DNA from 3 places in the Rummeliibacillus sp. JY-2-4R genome. Region 3 is predicted to be linked to each of the others. Evidence: riboswitches for the same ligand, from Rfam matches in the RefSeq annotation. Region 3 holds a riboswitch; each other region holds the start of a gene.
What was found. A riboswitch is a leader RNA that binds a small molecule or an ion and turns the genes downstream of it on or off. The one in region 3 is predicted to bind S-adenosylmethionine.

Region 1 (4,293 bases), 1.3 Mb from region 3:
CGATAAATTGAATGATAAAAACGATAACTAACACAAGTACCGTAGCGACAAATGTGACATCATTACGACTACGTTGGAAACCATCCATAAACGCTAAGTTCCCTAAGCCACCTGCACCGATGACACCTGCCATCGCTGTATAACCGACTAATGCTACAGCTGTTACGGTAATTCCAGAAATAAGTGCTGGAAGGGATTCTGGTATTAAAACCTTCCAAATGATTGTCCAAGTTTTTGCACCCATAGAGCGTGCTGCTTCAATGACACCTTTATCGATTTCACGTAAAGCAATAAGAACCATTCGTGCATAGAATGGTGCAGCACCAATGATTAATGCAGGCATAGCTGCATTTGCTCCACGAATTGTACCTAATAAGAATTTAGTAAATGGAATTAACAGAATAACTAAAATGATAAATGGAATGGATCTGAATATATTCACAACTGAACCAGTTAATAAGTTAGCTAGCTTGTTCGCCCAAAGTTGTGTAGGACTTGTAAGGAATAATATAATCCCTAAGACGATTCCAATAATAAAAGTTAGAATTGTTGAAACAGCTGTCATATATAAAGTTTCTCTTGTGGCTTCCCACATAAGTTCCCAATCGACATTCGGAAAGAGATCGTTAAGCATGACTGATCACCTCCGTTTTAATTCCTAGTTCATCTAAGTAATGAATTGCTTTTGTTGTATTCTCGTTGCTCCCGATGATGCGCACAATTAATGTTCCATATGGTCCACTCTTCGTAGGAGAAATATTACCGTGTACAATGTTAACATCAACATTAAATTCACGAATCAAATGTGAAATCACAGGTTGTTCTGTCTTTGCTCCAACAAAAAATAATTTGATCAATTGATCGTTCGGATAATTTTCAAGCATTTGAGAAATAGATTCTTTGTGACCTGCTGTTTCTGTCACTTGAGATACGAATTTCTTCGTCACGTCTGCTTGCGGAGATTGGAAAACTTCAAGAACGTTTCCTTGTTCTACTACTTTTCCCGATTCCATTACTGCCACACGATGACAAATTTTGCGAATAACATGCATTTCATGAGTGATTAACACAATGGTTAGTCCCAGTTTTTCATTAATACTCACAAGTAAATCTAATATTGCATCCGTTGTTTCCGGGTCTAGTGCTGAAGTTGCTTCATCACATAGTAGAACTTCTGGGTTATTAGCTAGCGCACGAGCAATCCCTACGCGTTGCTTTTGTCCCCCTGATAATTGGGAAGGATAGGCTTTTTCTCTTCCTTTTAATCCAACCAACTCTACTAGTTCAAGCACTTTCTTTTCACGTTCCGCTTTACTAATGCCCGCAATCTCTAATGGGAAAGCAATATTTTCTTCCACTGTTCTTGACCAAAGTAAGTTGAAATGTTGGAAAATCATACTGATTTTATGGCGAGCATTTCGTAATTCTTTTCCTTTAATTGCTGAAATGTTCTGCCCATTTACGGTAACGGTACCTGAAGTAGGCTTTTCTAAACCGTTAAGTAAACGAATCATTGTACTTTTACCAGCACCACTATAACCGATAATGCCAAAAATCTCACCATCATTTATTGATAAATTAACATCATTAACTGCAGTTAGAGATCCATTAGCGGTTTTGTATTTTTTTACTACATTTTTAAGTTGAATCATAATATTCAAAACCACCTTTTGTAAAATAAAGCTAAAAATAAATAAGACCTTTCTGCAAGATTAACAGAAAGGTCTAACGTACGTTTTATACGATAACCGTTCTCTCATCTTCCAAAGCATTTGACTTTGCGTGAATTGGCACCGTGTCACATTGTGACGGTTGCCGGGCTTCATAGGGCACTTCCCTCCACCTCTCTGAATAAGAGTTACGTAAATATTTATTTAATTATGTTTGATACTTTACCACTATATGATTATATCGTCAATCCTTTTTATGAAATTTTTCATATAAATACGACACGGATTGAAAAGCATAGATTTTATCGCGAACCTTACCATTCTCGGCAATCAGTAAGCATGGGACGCTTTCCACCTGATAATCATATGCGATTTGTTCGACAAAATTTAAATTTGCTTTACCTATTTTGATGTCTGGAAATGTTTGATCGATTACCTCCATCATTTTAGAAGCGACCATACATGTACCGCACATAGGAGTATATAAATAAAATGCACATAATGACTCGCTTTCCTTCATATGCTCCCATTGTTCTATTGTCCATTCTTGCATTGTCCGTCATTCCTATTCTAAAAGAAAACTTGCATGTATTTTAAAATCTGCAGCTAATAATATTCTAGCCAAAAATTTTCTTGGTGTCGCCTCTACTTGCTTATATAAAGAAAGCGTACGTAAATGGTACGCCTCTGGATATTCTTTTTTCATCAAGGATCGTAAGCAATCCCCTGAATAATCTTCATCGAAAAACGTATATAAATCATACTCTTCATAAGGGTGTATGAGCTCTTCTAGTTTACTTGGACTAATGGTACCATTCGTGCAAAGAATTGGAACATCCTCTGCTAGTAGAGGTTGAATTTGCAATTTATCTTGTCTACCTTCAACAATAAGCACTTTATCCGACATGCTAATTCCTCCTTACAGTTTGATTCCGCGCTTAGCGGACAGTAAGAATCCTACTTAAGGGAAAAATGAAGCATAGGCAATGATTCTGAAAGCAAATGCCTGAATATACATAAAAACGCCAGCACAAAAGTGTGGCGCTTTAAGTAGTATAATTATTCTTCGATTAGTTTTGTGTATTGTTCAGCTGTAAGTAAGCCTTCAAATTGTGTAGAATCAGTTGGTTCTACAACAACCATCCATGCTTTTTCGTATGGAGATTCGTTAACGAATTCTGGGCTATCTTCTAAGTCTTCGTTGATTTCAACAACTTTACCTGAAATTGGTGCATATAATTCAGATACTGTTTTTACAGATTCAACACTACCGAATGGTTCATCAGCTTTGATTTCGTCGCCAACTTGTGGAAGTTCAACGAATACGATATCACCTAGTTCTGATTGTGCAAATTCTGTAATACCAATACGTACTTTACCATCTTCAGTTTTTACCCATTCATGTTCTTCTGTATAACGTAATTCTGCTGGTACGCTCATTATTAACCCTCCAAGTATGTATTTTTATACACCATAATTTTGACATATTCCTTATTCAAAAACAAGCAATTCTAAAATTATTTCCATGTATTTTCAAACTCTTTTTCATTAAAGCCAATTGTTATTTTTTGGTTGTCTGTGACAATTGGTCTTTTGATTAGCATGCCGTCTGAAGCGAGTAAAGCAATTTGTTCATCTTCGGACATTTCTTTAAGACGATCTTTTAGTTGAAGTTCACGATATTTCATCCCTGATGTGTTAAAGAATTTTTTTAGTGGTAGTCCGCTTAGTTCCCAGTATTTTCTTAATTCATCTTGTGTGGGTGTTTCTTCAACTATGTTGTGAGCGGAAAATTCGATGTTATTTTCTTTTAGCCAGGCTTGTGCTTTTTTACAAGTTGTACATTTTGGATATTGAATCATTTTGATCGTCATGTAAATACTCCTTTTAAAACGAATTTTGGTATCATTTTAATTGTATTGTGACTCTCATTTTGACGCAAGAAAACCGACCCAGAGATATAATGGCCGGTTTTGTTGGTTTATATACATGGTTTTAGAGTTATATTTTTGTTAAATGATTAGAAATTAATCTTCTTCCTACGCTTTGCTTTGTACACTGAAAATCTATTTTATTACTAATTATATTTAGGTTTGTAGTGTAGTCAGCTACGCTTTCCTGCGGGCGAGCGGTGAGTCTCCTCCTTCGTGCGGGGCCTCACCTGTCTCGCTTTTCCTAGCTAGGAGTCTTCGCTGACTACACTACAACTATTTTTGGAGTACTAATCTCCAACATAATTTCTAAAAAAAATCTAGAAATCTATAAATATCTTTAATACATTTTATGTGACTTCAATTAGCGTGCTAATCTCAATTTCCACAAATAATCACCTAAATACTGAAGTTCAACTTCTTTGCAATCAACATATACAATGATAAGAACTTTCCATATAGCAACAATATTTTTACATTTCTTCAAATGCAGCAAAAAGGTGAGCCCCCATCTTACTTCCGGGGCTCACTTTTAGTTTATACTGTATATTTTTCAGCAGCGATTAGTTTTACTGATGCTTGGCGTTTTTTGGTGATGAGATTGTTTGGTGTGTAGCGTGTTAGTTTGCGCAATGCTGATAGTAGCATGCGTGCTTCGTCACCATCTGCTGAAGCGATGATTGTTTCTTTTG
Region 2 (4,293 bases), 1.6 Mb from region 3:
TATAAGACAAAGTTTAAGTTACAAATGGTTATTGCTATTTTTATCTTAGTTTTAATTATTGCAGCAGTAGGTTTTTATATTACAAAAACTGATCAAAACTGGTCGGGACTATGGCCAGCACTTCTTGTAATTTCAATAATAGGTACACTTTTATCTAATGGAAATGAAAGAAAGATTAAGGGAATCATAGCTTTGGCAAGTTTAGTGTTTGGAGCTTATCTTTTAGCAGCTCCACTTTTTAATGCAAATCAAAAATACCAATCAGCAGAGATGGCAAAGAAAGTTGAGCTAAAGGCGTTTGATGATACAAAAACGCCTGCAAGCGTACCACCAAAGTTTGCCCGCAATAAAATGAAGAAGGCATTTAGCCAAGTACCAAATACAAGTTACTATGAATTAGGCAATCTACAAATCCAAAAAGTAAAAGGTGAATACGTTTATATTGCACCTGTTGAATTCTCTGATTTCTTTAAATGGATGAAAGGGAAAGAATCTCCTGGTTATTTGATGATGAGTGCGACTAATTCGTCTGACAATCCTAAATTTGTTAGTTCGCCGATGGTGTATACAACCTCAGCCTATTTAAATAACAATGTGGAACGTCATATGAGATTAGCAAATACGAAGGAAATCTTCTATGGTGATGCACAATTAGAGGTTAATGATGATGGAAAGCCATATTATATCCGTACTTATGGGACATTTATATCTGGACGTAACGGCTTTGACCCAAAAGGGATTGTTATGATTGATGCAGAAACAGGAGATTCTAAAACATATGAATTAAAGGATGTACCTGAATTTATCGATGGTGCAATTTCTCCAGAAGCTGTAAGTCGCCAAAATGAATATTTTGGAAAATACGTCCATGGTTATTTGAATAGTATCTTTGGCAAAAAAGATGTCAAATTACCTTCAGATGAAGGAACAGAAGCAAATGTTAGTCCAGTATTTGATGAAAATGGAACAATGTTTTACTTCACGGATTTCACAAGTCCTAAAAAAGGCGTAGATTCTATGCTCGGTTATTCATTGACGAATGCTAGAACAGGCCAAGCTACGTACTATTCAGGAAACAAGCAAGAAGCATATATGGATTCACAAGGCGCTATACAAATTCTCGAAAAGAAATTCATCGAGAAAAAGTGGCAAGCTGCTATGCCAATTATTTATAACTTTTATGGTGAAGCAAGTTGGTTAGTACCAGTGCTTGACTCGAATGGCTTCTTACAAAATTATTCAATAGTTTCAGCAGCAAGCCCAGAGCTTTCTGTTTCAGCAGCTACGCCAAATGAGGCATTAAGACAATATAAAACAATTATTAACCGTTCGAAGAGCAGCTCTTTAAATAGTAGTTCTTCAAATGAAGAAAAAACGGCAAAAGGTAAAGTTGTCCGTGTTTACAAAGAGAAGAGTGGGGATTTCACTACCATCTCATTCCTATTAGACAACAAAGAAAACTATATTGTTAGCTCAGAAGCAGCTCCTCTTGCAGTTTATTTAAAAGAGGGTGACCAAGTAGTAGTAACCTATTTGAATTCTAATGATGTCTTTTTACCTGTTAAAGAAATGACAATTGCAGGTATTGAAAGTAAATAAAAAGAAAAGCAAGCTTGTCTTGTACCCACAAATTAAAAGAGAGCCACGAAAAGACTAAACACTTTTCGTGGCTCTTTCTTTATGATGATTTATGTTCGAAATGAATTATGTTACTTCCAAGTAAATCCTTTGCTTGCTAGGAATTCTTTCATATATGGTCGGCGTTGTTCAATTAGATAATCGGCCATTTGTTTAGTCCAATTGGCTGATTTCTTATTAGAAGAACGACTTTCATAATATTTTTCTAAGAGTGTATCGTATTCATCTAATAGTTGGTCATACTTTTCTACGTTATAGCTATTTTCGTGCAAAACTGCATCTAAAGGAAGACGAGGTTTTGTTTCGTTTCGTTTTGTTGGTGTACCAATAGTCATTGCAAATAGTGGGAAAACGTAATCAGGTAAATCGAATAAATCACTAATTTCAGCAGGTTTGTTGCGTGCACCGCCGATATAGCAAATACCATATCCTTTTGATTCTGCTGCAATAACAAAGTTTTGTGCGAATATGGCAACATCTGCAACACCGGCCAAAAGATTTTCTGCAGAATCAGCAACAATTTCTACACCTTGTTTTTTACCCGCAGATTGAAGACGTTTAAAATCTACACAAAACAAGAAAGCAGCTCCTGCTGTTTGGAATTGAAATTCATTATTGGATAGAACACCAAGTTTTTGTTGCTTTTCTTCATCGGATACCCAGATTACACTATATGCTTGGATAAAATGTGATGTTGCTGCCATTTGAGCAGTTTCAACTAAATCTCTCACAACATCTTTTGGAATTTTTTCGCCTGTATATTTTCGAACTGATGTATGACTGCGTAATAATTCTTTAACCATTCTTAAATGTCAGCTCCTTATATGGTAAGTTTCATCTCTACTATACGGGATTTTACTCAAAATTGCATCTCTGCTAATTTTGTTATTTAAAAAATTCAGAAAAATCTTGACTTTTATCCTAGTATTCTTCTATACTTACTTCAATAAGATGGAATAAAAACCAAATAACCTTTATCAAGAGCGGCGGAGGGATAGGCCCTGCGATGCCCAGCAACCAGTAACATACCGTTTACCAAGGTGCTAATTCCTACAGGTTCACATCGGATCTGAGAGATAAGGGGAGGATAATGCTAAATTTAACCCTCTTCTTACGTGAAGAAGGGTTTTTCTTTTTATAGAAACCCTTTTACACACCTCCGTTTTCCATCTATCACATTTAAATTTTAGGAGGAATTATCAATGACAGAATTACGTAAAGAGACTTTAGCAGTACATGGTGGTCAAACACCTGATCCAACAACAGGAGCAATTGCCGTTCCTGTGTATCGCACAACAGCATACAAATTCAAGGATTCTGAACATGCCCGTAAATTATTTGCACTTGAAGAACCAGGTAATATCTATTCTCGTATTATGAATCCAACTGTAGATGTTTTTGAGAAACGTATCGCATTGCTAGAAGGTGGTACAGCAGCAGTTGCCCTTTCTTCAGGTATGGCAGCTATTGCATTTTCAATTTTAAACATTGCTCGCGCTGGCGATCATATTGTTTCAGCAGCTAGTATTTATGGTGGTACTTACAATCTATTTGCAAATACATTGCCTCGCTATGGCATTACAACGACATTTGTTGATGAAAAAAACAATGCAGAATTTGAAGCAGCAATCAATGAAAATACAAAAGCAATTTATGCTGAAACAATTGGTAACCCAAGTCTTTCAATTGTAGATATTGAAGCATTAGCAGAAATTGCACACAAACATGAAATTCCATTAATTATTGACAATACATTTGCTTCACCTGTAGGTTGCAATCCAATCGAATTTGGTGCAGATATCGTTGTTCATTCTGCAACGAAATGGATTGGTGGTCATGGTACAACAATTGCTGGTGTAGTAGTGGATGCCGGTAAATTTGATTGGACCCGTGGAAAATTCCCTGATTACACTGAGCCAGATGCATCTTATCATGGTTTACGCTATGGTATTGATACGAGTGATGCAGCTTTCGCAACTCGTTTACGCGTTCAATTACTACGTGACTTTGGACCAACACTTAGCCCAGATGCAGCATTCAATCTATTACAAGGTTTAGAAACACTTCATTTACGTGTTCCATATCACAATGAAAATGCACGCAAAGTAGCAGAATATCTTCAATCTAATGACCAAGTTGAATGGGTACATTATAACGGATTTGATGACAGCGAATTTGCATCACTTGCTAAAAAATACTTAAAAAATGGTTTCGGCTCTGTACTTACATTTGGTATCAAAGGGGGCCGTGATGCGGGGCGTCAGTTAATCGACAATATTGAATTATTCTCCCATGTTGCAAATGTTGGGGATGCACGTTCATTAATCATTCACCCAGCATCTACAACACATCAACAATTGAATGCTGAAGAACTTAAAAAAGCAGGTGTTCCCGAAGAATTAGTACGCCTATCCATTGGTTTAGAAGCAGCAGAAGATATTATCAATGCATTAGAAACTGCGTTTGCAAAAGTAAACACAAAAGCAACTGCGAAATAAAGCGAAACTTTAATTAGTGGGGGTTTTCTGACGTACAGGAGGTATCAGTGCCAACGTTGTGATTGACGTGGCGGTTTTAGTTGGCCATACCCCACTAATTGTTAGTCCCGTTCTACTGTCGATTAGTTCAACTAAACCTCTGCTAACGCATCGGTAA
Region 3 (4,293 bases):
CAGTTCCTCCAACTATATCTCCGATTGAGGCTTGCGTAATCCCGCAAACAGCAAAAATTTCACCGGCTTGTACTTCTTTAACCACTTCAAACTTTTTACCATTATATAATCGTATTTCAGTTACCTTTTCATTCTTTTCACCAAAACCTAATTCATCACGAACTTTCAACTTACCTGATAGGGCTTTAAGAAATGTAATTCGTTGTTTCTTATCATCATGACGAATTTTAAAAACTTTTGCTGTAAATGGTTTACTGCTATCAAAAGTAGTTTCAGTTAAAGTCATAAATTGTTCAAAAAAATCCATTATCCTAATATCTTTTAAGGCAGAGCCATCAGCACAAGGAAACGCCTTACCATTCTTTATTAATTGTTTAAATGATTTCAAGAATAGTTTTTCATCAATATTTTGTTCCAAATATTGATGAAGTAAAGTATCATCTCTTTCAGCTATAAATTCAATTAACTGCTCAGAAAGAGTGTGATCTTTTAGGTGATTTGTTATTGGAATAATATTAGGTGATAATTCTTGTTGCATTTCTCTCAATACAGCTTCAACATTAGCCCCTTCACGATCTGTTTTATTGATAAAGATAAATGTAGGTATCTTGTACTTTCGGAGTAGATGCCAGACAGTTTCAGAATGTCCTTCTACACCATCAACTGCACTTATGATAAAAATTGCATAGTCCATTACTTGAATTGCTCTTTCCATTTCTGGTGAAAAATCAACATGTCCTGGTGTATCAATAATTGTGTATGTATCTTCGCCTACAACTATACGACCTTGCTCAGCAAAAACAGTAATCCCTCTCTCACGTTCAATGGCATGATTATCTAAAAATGCATCTTTGTGATCAACTCTTCCCCTTTCTTTTATACTTTTTGTATGGTAAAGCAATTGCTCAGAAAATGTGGTTTTCCCGGCATCTACATGAGCTAATACGCCAATCGTTTTAAACATTAAAATTCCCTCTTTTCTAACATCCATTTTCATTATTATAGCAAACCATTTTTAAACCTTAATGGATGGAAGGATAAAAATAAACCGCTGCGATTAGTTAATACTTCGCAGCGGCTATAAATTATTAATTTACTATTCCCATTCATATGGTGTTTCTTGGTATACATAGTAATTCAACCAGTTTGAAAATAGTAGATGTGTATGTGAGCGCCAAGTGTTCAATGGCGCGTTTGTCGGATTATCATTTGGAAAATAATGTTTTGGAACTGCAATGTCAATTCCTTTTGCAACATCTCTCTCATATTCTTCTTTCAAAGTATCTGCATCATATTCTAAATGACCTGTAACCATGATTAACTTTTCATCATTAGATATAGCAATAAATAATCCAGCTTCATCTGAGGCAGATAATACAGTTAAATCTGGATGTGCTTCAACTTCTTCAAGTGAAACAGATGTGTGACGAGAATGGGGTGCTGTAAATACATCATTAAATCCTCTTAATAATTTAACTGTAGAATCATACACATTATGTCGGAAAATACCAGAGCATTTTTCTTTTAATGGGAATTTTCCAATCCCAAAGTGATGATAAAGTGCAGCCTGTGCCCCCCAACAAATATGTAATACAGAAGTTACATTTGTTTTTGACCAATCCATAATATCTTTTATCTCGTCCCAAAAATCAACTTCTTCAAATTCCATTAATTCAATTGGAGCACCTGTAATGATAAGACCATCAAACTTACGGTGCTTCACTTCTTCATATGTTGAATAAAAAGTTTCTAAATGAGATTTACTTACATTTTTTGATTCATGAGTAGCTGTGTTTAAAAACGTAACATTTGTTTGTAATGGTGTATTTCCTAATAATCTAAGAAGTTGTAATTCTGTTTTCTCTTTTTGTGGCATCAAATTTAAGATGGCAATATTTAATGGACGAATATTTTGACTTTTGGATCGATCTTCTTCCATAACGAATATTTTTTCTTTCTTTAATAGCTCTGTTGCAGGCAAATTTTTAGGAATATTAATTGGCAATTTTAAACGCTCCTTTTCAAAGTTAAATAAAAGACCTCTTTTCTATGATAAGAAAAGAGGTTTTGAAATTCTGCTCGATTCTTATCTTCCAAGACAATTGTCTTGTAGGACTTAGCACCTTTCTGTAAGACAGAGGTTGCTGAAGCTTCATAGGGCCATTTCCCTCAGCTTCTCTTGATAAGAGTTATGTAATTAATGTAATCCTAACATGAAAAATTTATTATTGCAAACTTTTCTGAAAATTATTTTACCTTCTAAAACATTGATATATAAAGGATATTAAACCCATTCTTTTAGTAAGATTTAAGAATACACACACAATTTAAGTACTAATTCTAATATCCCTATTCTACACATAAAATTAGTATTATAATAGTTTGTATTATGTGTTTTACTATTTTATATTTAATTTTTAACTGTTATATAATAGTTAACTATGGTAAAATATTTGATAGTTTTTATATTCAATTAAGGAGTGCTTACTAGTGAAAATCGAACGATCAAAGAAAATGGCAATGTTCCCAAAAGCAATATTTGGAGATTTAAAAGCCGCCGCTAATCGTAAAGCAGCTACTGGGACGAAGCTAATCGATTTAAGTCTTGGTAGCCCCGATTTACCACCTGACGAAAGGGTTCGGATGGAACTTTCTAAACAAGCAGCGTTATCAACTTCATACGGATACACATTAAGTGGTACTAAAAAATTCTATCAAGCTGTTGCAGATTATTATAAACGTCGTAGTAATGTAGATTTAGATCCTGACACAGAAATTATCCAAACAATGGGGTCTCAAGAAGGGTTAGTACACGTACCAATAGCATTTTGTAATCCCGGAGATTATATATTAACTACAAATCCAGCGTATGTTGCATATGATGCCGGAATTCACTTAGCAGAAGCGATTCCCTATTATATGCCTTTGTTAGAAGAAAACGGTTTTTTACCTAATTTAGATGCTATACCTGTAGAAATTGCTGAAAAGGCGAAAATGATGATATTAAATTTACCAGGCAACCCAGTTCCTGCAATGCCTTCTGAAGAATTCTTTAAAAAGGTTGTTGCATTCGCAAAAAAATACAATATTATTGTGCTTCATGATGCAGCGTACTCAGAATTTTACTTTGATGATGGTAAACCTATGAGTTTCTTATCTACTCCTGGGGCTAAAGAAGTCGGAATGGAAATCAACTCTCTTTCAAAAAGTTTTAGCTTAGCTGGAGCGCGAATTGCGTATATTACTGGCAATGCTGAAATGATTTCAATTATTCAAGAACTAAAATCCAATCTCGATTATGGAATATACTGCCCAATTCAAGATGCTGCATGTGTCGCTTTAGACAATGCAGAAGAAATTACAGATCGATTACGTTCTGTTTTTACTAAACGTCATCGTATTTTAATAGATGGTTTAGAAAAAATCGGCTGGAATGTGACGCCGTCTAAAGGTGGTATGTTCGTTTGGGCAAAATACCCAAATCAAGAATTGAATGATATCGAATTTGTTTATGAAGCAATTGATCAAACAGGAGTTGTAATGGTACCAGGTTCAATCTTTGGTGATGCTGGCAAAAACTATGTTCGTGTTGCATTAGTACAAGATGAATCACTATTGGCTGAAGCAATCGAACGTTTGGGAAAGCTTACTAAAGTAGAGGCTTAATAAAGAAAAGACATTAAAAAGCCTAGGTTTTGTTATTTTAACAAACTTAGGCTTTTTTTGTTGTTTCGGTTTTCTAAAAGTGTACATTTTATATTTAAATTAATAGTGTATCTGTTAAATTTACTCGTTTTATACATCAACTCTAAAATGAAATTAATATTAACATCTGTGCTTAAGTGGATGATTGATTTCTATAAATTTATTCACTTTTAAGTAGCTTTATTTTGGTTATCTTAAAATTTGTACAGGTAAATAAAGTATTTTGGAATAATAAAAGTGCTTACCAATAAGAAAAAAGTTACCCGTTCCTTTTTCTTATTGGAAGCACTTAAAATGGTTATTTTCTTGTGAATGGCGATTCTCGAGAGCGCTTTAATTCACTGATGTTATTTCGTAGTTGTTGTTACAGGAATTGAAGCTTGAATAATTTCAACTGCCTCATCAATCTCAGCTAAACTTACTGTTAATGGTGGTAAAACACGGACTACATTTTGTCCTGCTGCAACTAATAATAATCCGTTCTCTTCTGCAGCTTCTACAACTAATGAAGAATTTTCGCAAGTAAACCCTTGCAATAATCCCATTCCTCGAACTTCAACAGTTGAAGGAAGTGATTCTTTTAATTTT

Region 1: another riboswitch for S-adenosylmethionine. It lies ahead of ACWV26_RS15490 (methionine ABC transporter ATP-binding protein); the one in region 3 lies ahead of metA (homoserine O-acetyltransferase MetA).
Region 2: another riboswitch for S-adenosylmethionine. It lies ahead of ACWV26_RS01210 (O-acetylhomoserine aminocarboxypropyltransferase/cysteine synthase family protein); the one in region 3 lies ahead of metA (homoserine O-acetyltransferase MetA).

What each region holds. Positions count from the first base shown of each region.
Region 1 covers NZ_CM132623.1:3,156,034-3,160,326, forward strand. Annotated here, with positions in the region: gene ACWV26_RS15485 (methionine ABC transporter permease) at 1-634, opposite strand, end outside; gene ACWV26_RS15490 (methionine ABC transporter ATP-binding protein) at 627-1,652, opposite strand; SAM riboswitch class I at 1,754-1,858, opposite strand; gene ACWV26_RS15495 (thioredoxin family protein) at 1,915-2,223, opposite strand; gene ACWV26_RS15500 (hypothetical protein) at 2,236-2,577, opposite strand; gene gcvH (glycine cleavage system protein GcvH) at 2,730-3,110, opposite strand; gene ACWV26_RS15510 (arsenate reductase family protein) at 3,188-3,544, opposite strand; gene ACWV26_RS15515 (acyl-CoA dehydrogenase family protein) at 4,139-4,293, opposite strand, start outside.
Region 2 covers NZ_CM132623.1:245,012-249,304, forward strand. Annotated here, with positions in the region: gene ACWV26_RS01200 (hypothetical protein) at 1-1,599, shown strand, start outside; gene ACWV26_RS01205 (NADPH-dependent oxidoreductase) at 1,710-2,441, opposite strand; SAM riboswitch class I at 2,610-2,721, shown strand; gene ACWV26_RS01210 (O-acetylhomoserine aminocarboxypropyltransferase/cysteine synthase family protein) at 2,841-4,136, shown strand.
Region 3 covers NZ_CM132623.1:1,869,058-1,873,350, reverse strand. Annotated here, with positions in the region: gene ACWV26_RS09040 (GTP-binding protein) at 1-964, opposite strand, end outside; gene metA (homoserine O-acetyltransferase MetA) at 1,097-2,005, opposite strand; SAM riboswitch class I at 2,084-2,189, opposite strand; gene ACWV26_RS09030 (aminotransferase class I/II-fold pyridoxal phosphate-dependent enzyme) at 2,491-3,666, shown strand; gene ACWV26_RS09025 (acetylornithine transaminase) at 4,053-4,293, opposite strand, start outside.